Regions from separate parts of the Kocuria sp. HSID17590 genome, predicted to be linked through region 1. Evidence: riboswitches for the same ligand, from Rfam matches in the RefSeq annotation. Region 1 holds a riboswitch; the other holds the start of a gene.
What was found. A riboswitch is a leader RNA that binds a small molecule or an ion and turns the genes downstream of it on or off. The one in region 1 is predicted to bind S-adenosylmethionine.

Region 1 (5,538 bases):
CGGGGCCCGGCCTTGAGCCAGGCGCGCGCGGTCTCCTCGACGCTGCGGTGCGGGTAGAGCCAGAGCAGGTCCTCGTCCGAGGCCTTGACCACGTGGGACAGCGCGACGATCCGCTCCGCCCGGGCGCGCGCATCGGAGGAGTCCGGGATGATCGTGGGGCGGCAGTTGGGGTCGTAGGAGACCAGGGCGGTGCGCTGCGCGCGCTCCACGGCCTCGCCCACCACGGTGGCGCCGGGTTCGAGCATCGCGCCGATCGAGCCCACGTGCAGCAGGGAGGTGTCCTCCAGCAGTTCGTCGATCCGCGCGGAGTCCACGTCCAGGGACCAGTCCAGCTGGAAGTCGTAGGTGGCCGCACCGTGCTCGTCCAGGTTCGCCTGGGCCACGGAGGTGGGGCGGGCGTCCGCCTCGAACGGCAGCGCCACACCGTTGCCGCGCAGGTGCTCCACCACCTGGTGGCCGTAGTCGTCCTGCCCGTAGCGGCCCAGGAACTGGACCTCCTGGCCCAGCCGGGCGAGTCCCACGGCCACGTTCATGGGGCTTCCGCCCACGTGCGCGCGGGGTTCTGCGCCGCTGCGGGACACCACGTCCACGAGGGCCTCGCCGATCACCGTCAACATGGCACCACGGTAGCAAAAGGGGGCGCCCGTGACCCGGCTGTGGAGGACCGCGCGCATGGGCAGGGCACGTGCGGGACGTCCGACCACGACGTCGAGCCCGGACGGCCCGTTCGGGCCGCTCCCTCGGGCGGGGCGCTCGAGTGGCGGCGTTTCGACGTCGTGCCCAGACCATGCCACCCCCGGGCCACCTGTGGGGGCCGCGGCGTCATCCTGCGGCACAGATCGGGGCCGCCCCCGCGGACCCGTAAACTGGGCGGCGACGAGCAGCGCCGCTCACGAGGCGCGCCACCCCGCCAGTCCGCGCACCGTCGCGCGACTCCAAGACGGCCCAGACGACGACGTCCCGGGCCGAGGAAGAAGGTTGCTCATGAGCGCCACCTGGTCCGAACGAGAAGCCCTCGCCGAGCAGCTGGTCCCCCTGGTGGGGCAGCTGCACCGCAACAACAAGGTTGTCACCACCGTGTTCGGGCGCTCCCTGGTGCACAAGTCCGTCACGGACATCATCAAGGTCCACCGCTTCGCGCGCCGCATCCTGGGCGAGGAGCTGCCCCTGGACAGGACCCTGGAGATCGTCACGGCCCTGGGCGGCCTGGACCTGGGCGCCTGCAACGTGGACGTCGCCAAGCTCTACCAGGGCTTCTCGGAGTCCGGCGCCACGGACCTGGACGCGTACCTGCGCGAGGCGCTCGCCCCCGCGGTGGGCCAGCACGGCAGCAACGACGCCGAGACCCGGGACGTGGTGCTCTACGGCTTCGGCCGCATCGGCCGGCTGCTCGCGCGCATCCTGCTCAACCGCAACGACGGCACGGGCCTGAACCTGCGCGCCGTCGTGGTGCGCAAGAAGCCCGGAAACGACCTCGTCAAGCGCGCCTCGCTGCTGCGCCGCGACTCCGTGCACGGCTCCTTCGACGGCACCATCACGGTGGACGAGGAGAACAACGTGATCACCGCCAACGGCGTGCCGATCCAGTTCATCTACGCGAACTCCCCCTCGGAGATCGACTACACCGAGTACGGCATCCACGACGCCCTGGTGGTGGACAACACCGGCGTGTGGCGTGACGAGGAGGGCCTCTCCCAGCACCTGCAGGCCAAGGGCGTGGGCAAGGTGCTGCTCACCGCCCCCGGCAAGGGCGAGATGAAGAACATCGTGTGCGGCGTCAACGACAAGGACATCTCCCCGGAGGACACCATCCTCTCCGCGGCGTCCTGCACCACGAACGCGATCACCCCGGTCATCAAGGTCCTCAACGACGAGTACGGGATCGTGCAGGGCCACGTGGAGACCGTGCACTCCTACACGAACGACCAGAACCTGATCGACAACTGGCACAAGGGCGACCGCCGCGGCCGCTCCGCCGCCATGAACATGGTGATCACGGAGACCGGTGCCGCGAAGGCCGTGGCCAAGGCCCTGCCCGTGATGCAGGGCAAGCTCACTGGCAACGCGATCCGCGTTCCCACCCCGGACGTGTCCATGGCCATCCTGAACCTCCAGCTGGAGAACGCCCCGGCGGACAAGGACCAGGTCAACGCGTTCCTCAAGGACATGTCCCTGAACTCGCCCCTGCGCAAGCAGATCGACTACGTGGACTCCCCGGACGTCGTCTCCACGGACCTCGTGGGCTCCCGCCGCGCCGGTGTGGTGGACGGGCTCGCGACCATCGTGAACAACAACTCCGTGGTCCTCTACGTCTGGTACGACAACGAGTTCGGCTACTCGTGCCAGGTGGTGCGCGTCATGGCCCGCATGGCGGACATCTCCATGCTGCAGCTGCCGTAGCCAGCCCTTTCGCGGCAGTGCCCCGGCACGACGGCGCCCGGTGACCTTCCCCGCGGAGGGTCGCCGGGCGCCGTCGTCGGTGGTCACGGGGGCCGCCGGCCTCCGTCCTCTCAGGACGTCCCGTCAGGAGGTCGCGGAGCGGCTGACCTCGCCGATCGCGTTGAGCCCGAACATGGGCGTGCCGTTGACTCGGTGGTCGCCCACGATGCGCGCCTTGTAGATCACCGGGTTGTGCGTGGCGATGGTGCGGGCGTTGCGCCAGAACCGGTCCAGGGCCTTGGAGCGGGACACGGCCGAGGCGCCCAGGACGTCGAAGATCCCGTCCGTGACGTCCTTGACCAGCCCCGGGACCACCACGTGGGCCTGGGCCACGGCGAGCTCGCACGCGTTCGTCAGCTCCTCGGGGTCCGTGATCCGGGGGTCCTGGCCGAGAACGCCCACGGCGGCGTCGACGTCGCGCGCGGCTTGCAGCACGATGGCGCGCGCCGCGGCCGCCTGGGCACTGAGTTCGCCCACGCGCTGCAGGACCTGGGGGTCCTCGCGGGTCACCGCACCGTTGCCGGTGTTGAAGCCGCGGGTCCGGGCGCGCACCTGATCCGCCGCGGCGGTCGCGGCGGCCACCGCGATGCCCGCCTCCACCGAGAGCAGCACCAGCTGGAAGACCGCGGTCTCCTGCGTGCTGCGACCGTCCCTGTTCCGCACGTTCTCCGCCGGCACCCGGACACCGCGGAAGTGGGTGGTCCCCGTGCCTGTGAGCTGCTGCCCGAAGCCGTCCCAGTCGTCGACCATCTCCACGCCGTCCCAGTCGCTGCCCACGAGCGCGTGGGAGCGGGCCTCCTGTCTGGGGATCTGCGCGGTGACCTGGATCCAGTCCGAGAAGATCGACCCGGTCGAGTAGTACTTGGTGCCGTTGAGCTCCCACGCACTGTCCGGCGCCGTGCCGTTCTGTACCGCGCCGTCCGGCTCCGAGCGGACCAGGCTCGTGGCCGCGGTGCCCAGCGCGGCGCCGGAGCGCTCGGTGGCGGCGTTGCCCACGGTCTCGCCCGCCGCGACGCGCGGGAACCAGACGTCCGCCTCCTCCGCGCCCAGGCTCGCGAGGAAGCCCAGGTGGGAGCGGTAGACGTGGGCCACGCTGGAGTCCGCGGCGGCGAGTTCCACGAGCAGCTCCACCGTCTGCGCGAGAGTGGCGCCGTAGCCGCCCCGGGCCACCGGCAGGGTCAGCGCCCCGAAGCGCAGCGCGTTGAGCCAGCCGAAGCACTCGAACGGCAGCTCGTGGTCCTGCTCGCGGGCCACGGCGCGCTCGGCGATCCGCGCGAACACGGGGCGGAAGACCCGCAGCAGCTCCTCGGTGGGGATCTCGCCGGTGGGCGGGAAGCGGGTGGCGCGGGCGTCGTCCGTGACCGCCCCGGCGGCGGCCGCCTCCCGCAGCGCGGTGGCAGCGGCGGCCTCCTCGGCCACGTCCCGTGCGGCGGCCTCGCGGGCCAGGGTGCGGGGGGATTCGGTGATCTGGGTGGTGCTCATGCGCTGACGGCTCCCTGCGTCGGACCCGCACCGCGCGCCGTGCCCCTCAGGCCGGGATGCGCACGAGGACCGCGCGGTGGACCCGGCCACCCCCGGGCGACGCCCGCGCACGTGGGGCGCGGACGAGCCCGCCGCGGGAAAGGCGACGGTCACCGAAGCGGTCAGCGGAGCAGAGCACTGTCCATCGGCCGTGGCGGGAGCACCGGCCCGTGACACGGGTGGTTGCTGCGGCGTCGACGAGCCACGTCTCTCGGCCGCTCTGGATGGCGTTACGCGCTCAATTCATCACGCGGGCGGCGAGGGTGTCAACGCGCGTGTCCTCCCGTGACCGGCTCAGCCCTTCCAGAAGCTCGCGACCGCGGCGTTCAGCGCCAGCAGGTCCCCGGTGTGCACGAGCTCGCGCGCCGAGTGCATCGACAGCAGCCCCACGCCCACGTCCAGCGTGCGCATCCCCAGCCGGGTGGCGGTGATGGGCCCGATGGTCGAGCCGCACGGGATGTCGTTGTTCGCCACGAACTCCTGGTACCCGATCCCGGCGTCCTCGCAGATCCCGGCCCACAGTGCGGCGCCCACGGCGTCCGTCGTGTAGCGCTGCTTTGCGTTGATCTTCAGCAGGGGCCCGCGGCCGGGCTCGGGCGTGTTGACCGGGTCGTGGTGGCCCTCGTAGTTGGGGTGCACCAGGTGCCCGGCGTCCGAGGAGAGGCACACCGAGGCCGCGATCTCCCGCAGGTGCTCCTCCCGCGACTGCCCGCGGGCGGCCGCAATGCGTTCCAGGACGTCCTCGAGGAACGGTCCGCCCGCACCGGAGCGGGTCTCGGAGCCCACTTCCTCGTGGTCGAACGCCGCCAGGATGCTCACGTGCGGAGCGGCCTCCAGCTCCGCCACGTGATCGGTCATGGCGCGCAGTCCCGCGTACACCGAGGTCAGGTTGTCGAGCCGCCCGCTCGCGAGCAGGTTGGACTGCGCCCCGATGAGCTCGGGAGATTGGGTGTCCGCCACGGTGATGTCGTAGCCCAGGATGTCCTCCGGTGCCACGGCCTCGAACGCCTGTTCACCGGCCGACGACGGCGCGTGCGCCGCCCGCGCGAGCACCGCCAGGAAGTCCGCGTCCTGCGCGTCCCCCACGCCCCACACGGGCTGGGTGTGGCGCTGCTTGTCCAGGGTGAGGGCCTCGTTGGCGCTGCGGTCCAGGTGGATGGCGAGCTGCGGGATCCGGGCGACGGGTCCGGTGGCGCTCAGCACCTCGCGGGGTCCGTTCTCCCCGCGCACCACGAGGCGCCCGGCGAAGCGCAGGTCCCGGTCCAGCCAGGAGTTCAGCAGCGCGCCGCCGTAGACCTCCACCCCGGCCTGGTACCAGCGGTGGGAGACGGTGGTGGGGCGGGGCTTGAGCTTGAAGCCCGGCGAGTCGGTGTGGGCGCCCAGCACGCGGTAGCCCGCACCGGCCACGGCACCGGGCGGCAGCACCCAGGCGATCAGGGCGCCGTCGCGCACCGCGTAGTAGCGGCCCCCGGGGCCCTCCGGCCAGGCCTCGGTCTCCGAGAGGCGCGTGAAGCCGGCGGCGTCCAGCGCGGCGGCGGCCGTGGCGACGGCGTGGAACGGGCTGGGCGAGGCGGTGAC
Region 2 (5,538 bases), on a different contig from region 1:
AAGGCGGGGTTGGTGAAGCGCCAGCCGATCGAGGTGTCGAACGCGTCCCCGGGCTTGGCGAAGGCGGTGGTCGGCTTGGCCATGACCCACGGCGCGCGGGACATGGACTCCACACCGCCGGCCACCACGATCTCCGCGGCACCGGACTTCACCATCTGGGAGGCGATCGTGATCGCGGACATCCCGGAGGCGCAGAGCCTGTTGACCGTGATGCCGGGAACGGTGTCCGGGTAGCCGTTGAGCAGCCACGCCATGCGGGCCACGTTGCGGTTCTCCTCGCCCGCGCCGTTGGCGTTGCCCAGGATCACCTCGTCCACCAGTGCGGGGTCGATCCCGGCGTCCTCCACCACGGAGCGGATGCACAGGGCGGCCATGTCGTCCGGGCGGACCGAGGACAGTGCGCCGCCGTAGCGGCCCACGGGCGTCCGGGCGCCCCCGACGAGGAAGGCTTGCGGCAGAGAGGACATGGCAACTCCTAGCTGGGAAGGATTACTGACCGATCGTTCACTGCTCAGGTTCCCCGATCGTGTGAGCCACGTCAATCGGTGACGCCCGCACGATGGAGACGAGAAGGCCCGGTATCCGTGGGGATGCCGGGCCTTCTCTCGCGTGGTGCCCCGCGGGCCTGCCTCGAGGGCCGCGGTGCGGGGTGCGCAGGGGCGCGTCAGTGCCGGGGGCGGCGCGCGGAGGTGGCCTCCGGCTCGCCGGCAACGGCGGGGACGCTCTCCCCGGGGTGCGCCTGGACGTACTCCTGGTGCACCTCCGCCACGTGCAGGTCCTTGCCCTGGTCCGACTTCTTCACGAAGCACACCGCGATGAAGGACACCAGGGACAGCAGGGAGATGTAGACGCCGATGGTCCACGCCTGGCCGGTGCGGGCGAGCAGCAGCTCGGCGATCATGGGCGCGAACGCACCGCCGATGATCGAGCCCAGCGCGTAGCCGATCGAGACGCCCGAGTAGCGCACGCGGGCCGGGAACATCTCCGCGTACATGGCCGACTGCGGGCCGTAGGACGGGCCCAGGCCGATGGTCAGCACGAAGATGGCCAGGGCGAACAGCGGCAGGGACGCCGTGTTGAGCAGCCACCACATGGGGACGGCCCACACGATGATGATGCCGTAGCCGATCATGAACGTGCGCCTGCGGCCCACCCTGTCCGACATCCAGCCGCCCAGCATGGTGAAGATGAGCCAGCCGATGCCGCCCACCAGGGAGGCGACCAGGGTCTCCGGCCGGGACATGTGCAGGACCTTGGTGCCGTAGGAGGCGAAGAACGCGATCACCAGGTAGCCCGCGGCGTTGTTGCCGGCGAAGATCAGCGCGGCGAGCAGGACCTCGCGGGGGTTCTTGCGGAACAGCTGGCCCAGGGGCGCGGAGGACTCCTTGGCGCGCTGCTGCATCTCCAGGAACACCGGGGACTCGTCCACCGAGCGGCGGATGAGCCAGCCCACGAAGATCAGCACGATGGAGAACAGGAACGGCACGCGCCAGCCCCAGGACTCGAACTGCTCGGGGGTCAGTGCGGTGCTCAGGCCGAACATGAACAGGGTGGCCATGAGCATGCCGATCGGCACGCCGATCTGCGGGTACGCGCCGAAGAGCCCGCGCTTGTTCACGGGGGCGTGCTCCACGGACATCAGGGCCGCGCCGCCCCACTCGCCGCCGGCGGAGAAGCCCTGCAGGATGCGCAGCAGCACCAGCAGGATGGGAGCGGCGATGCCGATCTTCTCGTAGGTGGGAAGCAGGCCGATCAGCGTGGTGGCCGCGCCCATGCCGAACAGGGTCATCACGAGCGTGACCTTGCGCCCGAAGCGGTCGCCGATGTGCCCCGCCACGATCGCGCCCAGCGGGCGGAAGAGGAAGCTGATGCCCAGGGAGGCCCACGAGACGACCTGCGCGAGCTGCGCGTTCTCCGCCCCGAGCGGGTTGAAGAAGTGCGCGGCCAGGATGAACGCGGCGGCCTGGGCGTAGATGAAGAAGTCGTACCACTCGATGGTGGTGCCCACGAGCGTGCCCGCGAGGACCTTGCGCTCCTCGCGGCTCATGGTGTGGCCCTGCGCGGGCGCTGTGGTGGTTGATGCCATGGTGGATCTCCAGAATCTTCGGACCGGCGTCCGCGGTGCCAGAGGCGGGGGCCTGAATGCAATAACCGACCGATTGGTCTTGAAACGGCAGTGTACGCATGCGTGTGAGCCCGGTCACGTATGTCGTGTATAAAATCGTATATGTTACGACGCCGCTGCGAGGCTTTCCCCGGTGGGACGTTCCCTCCCTGCACCGGCGTGGGCACGCCCGCGACGCCGCGGCAGAACGGGGTCACCACGCACCGCGGGCCCGGCACCCCGTGGAGGTGTCGGGCCCGCGTGACGGCGCGCGCGGCGTCGTCGTCGGTGCTGGAAGAGGCGGAAGGGCTCAGAAGAGGCGCTGCGAGGCGATCCGCGCGCCCTCCACGAGCGACCCGAGCTTCGCGAGCGCGATCTGCGGGTGCAAGCGCCCGCCCAGCCCGCAGTCCGTGGAGGCGATGACGTTCTCGCGGCCCACCACCGAGGCGTACTGCTCGATGCGCTGCGCCACCAGCTCCGGGTGCTCCACGCCGTTGGTCGAGTGGGAGACCATGCCGGGGTAGACCACCTTGCCCTCGGGCAGCTTGTGCTCCTCCCAGACCTTCCACTCGTGGCCGTGGCGGGGACTGGACGCCTCGAAGCTGTAGCCCTGCGCGTTGATGGTGAGCATGAGGTCCACGAGGTACTTCAGCTCCAGGTCCGTGGTGTGCGGGCCGTGCCACGAGCCCCAGCAAAGGTGGAAGCGGATCTGCTCCTGCGGCAGGTCGCGCAGGGCGTGGTTCAGGGCCTCCACGCGCAGCCGGGTGAAGTCCAGGTAGTCCTCCACCGTGGGCTCCGGGTTGATCTGGTCCCAGGACTCGGCGATCGAGGGGTCGTCGATCTGCACGGTCAGCCCGGCGTCCACGATGGCCTTGTACTCCTCGCGCATCACGTCCGCGCAGGCGTAGACCAGTTCCTCGTCCGTGGCGTAGTACTCGTTCTTCACGCGGGCGCAGGAGCCGGGGGACAGTGCGGCGACGAAGCCCTGCGTGGCCCCGTTCAGTGCCATCGCGTCCTTCACGCGGCGGATGTCGCCGGCCACCGCCTCCTGACCCGTGTAGGTCAGCGGGCCCGTGATCTTGGGCTGCGAGACCGTGTTGCGGTGCGCCAGCACGCCCGCCGTGGGGTCCTCGTAGGCGTCCCGGAAGCGCTCGCGGTCGCGGCGGTCGGGGAAGCTCGTGAGCACGATGTGCCCCGGGCTGGAGCGGTGCTTCTCCGCGTCGTTCCAGCGGTCCTCGTCCGTGGGGGTCAGCCCGCCCAGGCGGTGGAACGAGTAGTTCCACCAGGCCCCGTAGTCCACGGCGCCGGACGTGGTGTGGCCGTACTCGCCGTCGTTGACGATGTCGATGCCGATCTCGCGCTGGGTGCGCACGATCTCCTTGACCCCCTCGTCGAGCGCCTCGCCCAGCTGGGGGAGGTCGATCTCGCCCGCCTGGAAACGGTTGTTGGCCTCCAGCAGCTCGGGCGTGCGGGGCAGCGAGCCCACGTGGGTGGTCTGGATGCGGTCGGTGTTGTGGGGCATGGGGTGGTGCGTCCTTTCCATCGGTTCTGGCATTAGCACCGGGGGTGATCCGGTTGCTGCGGCTTCGACGAGCCAGATCTCTCGGCCGCTCTGGATGGTTGCCCCTCCATCCAACAGCACGCGGAGGTGGGCGGGCGAATCATGGCGGGCCTGTGGCGCACTCTCGGCGGACGACGACGTCGCCCGGGCCGTGTGCGAGCCTCGTGCGGGGCGGGCTACGACGTCGCTCGGCCCGTGCGCAGTGCCGTGCTGAGCCTGTGTGCCTGGTCCAGCAGCGCGGTGCCCAGCTGCTGCTGCCGCGGCGGGCGGAAGCGGGACTCGATCCCCGTGAGGGACAGCGCGTAGCGGGGCTGGCCGGAGGCGTCGAAGACCGCGGCGGCCATGCCCCACGAGCCCTCCACGATCCGCCCCGGGTTCAGGGACCAGCCGTGCTCGCGGACCTGGGCCACGAGACCGCGGACGTGGGCGTCGTCGTGCTGGGGGCCGAGCTCACTGCGGCGCTCGCGGGTGGCGGCGAGCGCGCCCTCCAGCTGCTCGTCCGGGAGGTGGCCGAGGATGGCCAGCCCCGCGGAGGCGACGCCCAGGGGCAGTCGCAGGCCCTCGTGCAGGACGTGCGAGCGGACGGGGAACGAGCCCTCGGCGCGTTCGAGGCAGATCACCTCGTCCCCGCGGCGGGCGGAGAAGAACGCGGACTCGCCGGTGGCCTCGGCGAGGCGCCGCAGGTGCGGGGTGGCGAGGTCCTGCGCCGGGTAGCGCTGAGCGGTCACCGCCCCCAGGATGGTCAGCTCGAAGCCGAGCGCCCAGCGACCGGTGTCGTCCCGGTCGAGCAGTCCCTCGTGGGCCAGTGCGGTGAGCAGGCGGTGGGCGGTGGGGCGGGTGAGCCCCGTGCTGCGGGCGACCTCGGCGGTGCCAGCGGTTCCCGCGGCGGCCACGGCCTGCAGCACCGCGGCGACCCGTCCGACCACCTGGGTGCCCGACGTCGCTGCGGCCCGCGACGTCGTCGCCCGCGCCCGTTCCGCGCCGCCCGGCTGCTCCGCCGCTCTCGCCATCGCCGTCTCCTCTGCCCGCCAGGCCCCGCTTGTCCACGATGTGGACGATCAACCGCCAGTTTTCCAGAATGTGGCCCGTTCCGCGACACATCACGGGTTTCTTTGACCAGGATGTGAACCGTTCCTACTCTGAGAGGCAGATCACAGGGCACACAATCCGGAAAGGGTGGCCATGTCCAAACTCAGGGACGACGTCACCGGCCTGCTGGCGGAGACGCTGCGGGACGGCATGACCCTCGCGGTGGGAGGGTTCGGTCTCTCGGGCATTCCGCGGGACCTCATCGAGTCGGTGCGGGACAGCGGCGTCAAGGACCTCACCGTGGCCTCCAACAACATGGGTGTGGACGGCAAGGGTCTCGGGCTGCTGCTCGAGAACCGGCAGGTCTCCAAGGTGCTCGCCTCCTACGTGGGGGAGAACAGGGAGTTCGCGCGCCAGTTCCTGGAGGGCGAGCTGGAGGTGGAGTTCACTCCGCAGGGCACCCTCGCGGAGCGGCTGCGCGCCGGTGGGGCAGGGATCCCCGCGTTCTACACGGCCACCGGGGTGGGCACCCCCGTGGCGGAGGGCAAGCCCACCGCCGAGTTCGACGGGCGCACCTACGTGCAGGAGCGCGGGATCGTGGCGGACGTGGCGCTCGTGCACGCCTGGCGTGGGGACACGGACGGCAACCTGGTCTACCGGCGCACCTCCCGCAACTTCAGCCCGGTGTGCGCGGCCTCCGGGAGAGTCACGTTCGCGGAGGTCGAGGAGGTGCTGGCTCCCGGCGAGCTGGACCCGGACCACATCGTGACCCCCGGCGTGTACGTGCAGCACGTGGTGCGGTACTCCGGGGCGCCCAAGGAGATCGAGCAGCGCACCACGCGGC

Region 2: it holds a riboswitch for S-adenosylmethionine, as region 1 does, so the genes downstream of both, D8M39_RS01265 (cobalamin-independent methionine synthase II family protein) here and D8M39_RS04775 (acyl-CoA dehydrogenase family protein) in region 1, are expected to answer to the same signal.

The regions. Positions count from the first base shown of each region.
Region 1 covers NZ_RBMB01000009.1:61,783-67,320, forward strand. Annotated here, with positions in the region: gene D8M39_RS04765 (carbohydrate kinase) at 1-617, opposite strand, end outside; gene D8M39_RS04770 (glyceraldehyde-3-phosphate dehydrogenase) at 985-2,400, shown strand; gene D8M39_RS04775 (acyl-CoA dehydrogenase family protein) at 2,524-3,921, opposite strand; SAM riboswitch class I at 4,100-4,191, opposite strand; gene D8M39_RS04780 (M18 family aminopeptidase) at 4,255-5,538, opposite strand, start outside.
Region 2 covers NZ_RBMB01000003.1:69,358-74,895, forward strand. Annotated here, with positions in the region: gene D8M39_RS01255 (thiolase family protein) at 1-467, opposite strand, end outside; gene D8M39_RS01260 (MFS transporter) at 665-2,086, opposite strand; gene D8M39_RS01265 (cobalamin-independent methionine synthase II family protein) at 2,415-3,626, opposite strand; SAM riboswitch class I at 3,641-3,727, opposite strand; gene D8M39_RS01270 (IclR family transcriptional regulator) at 3,842-4,675, opposite strand; gene D8M39_RS01275 (CoA transferase subunit A) at 4,848-5,538, shown strand, end outside.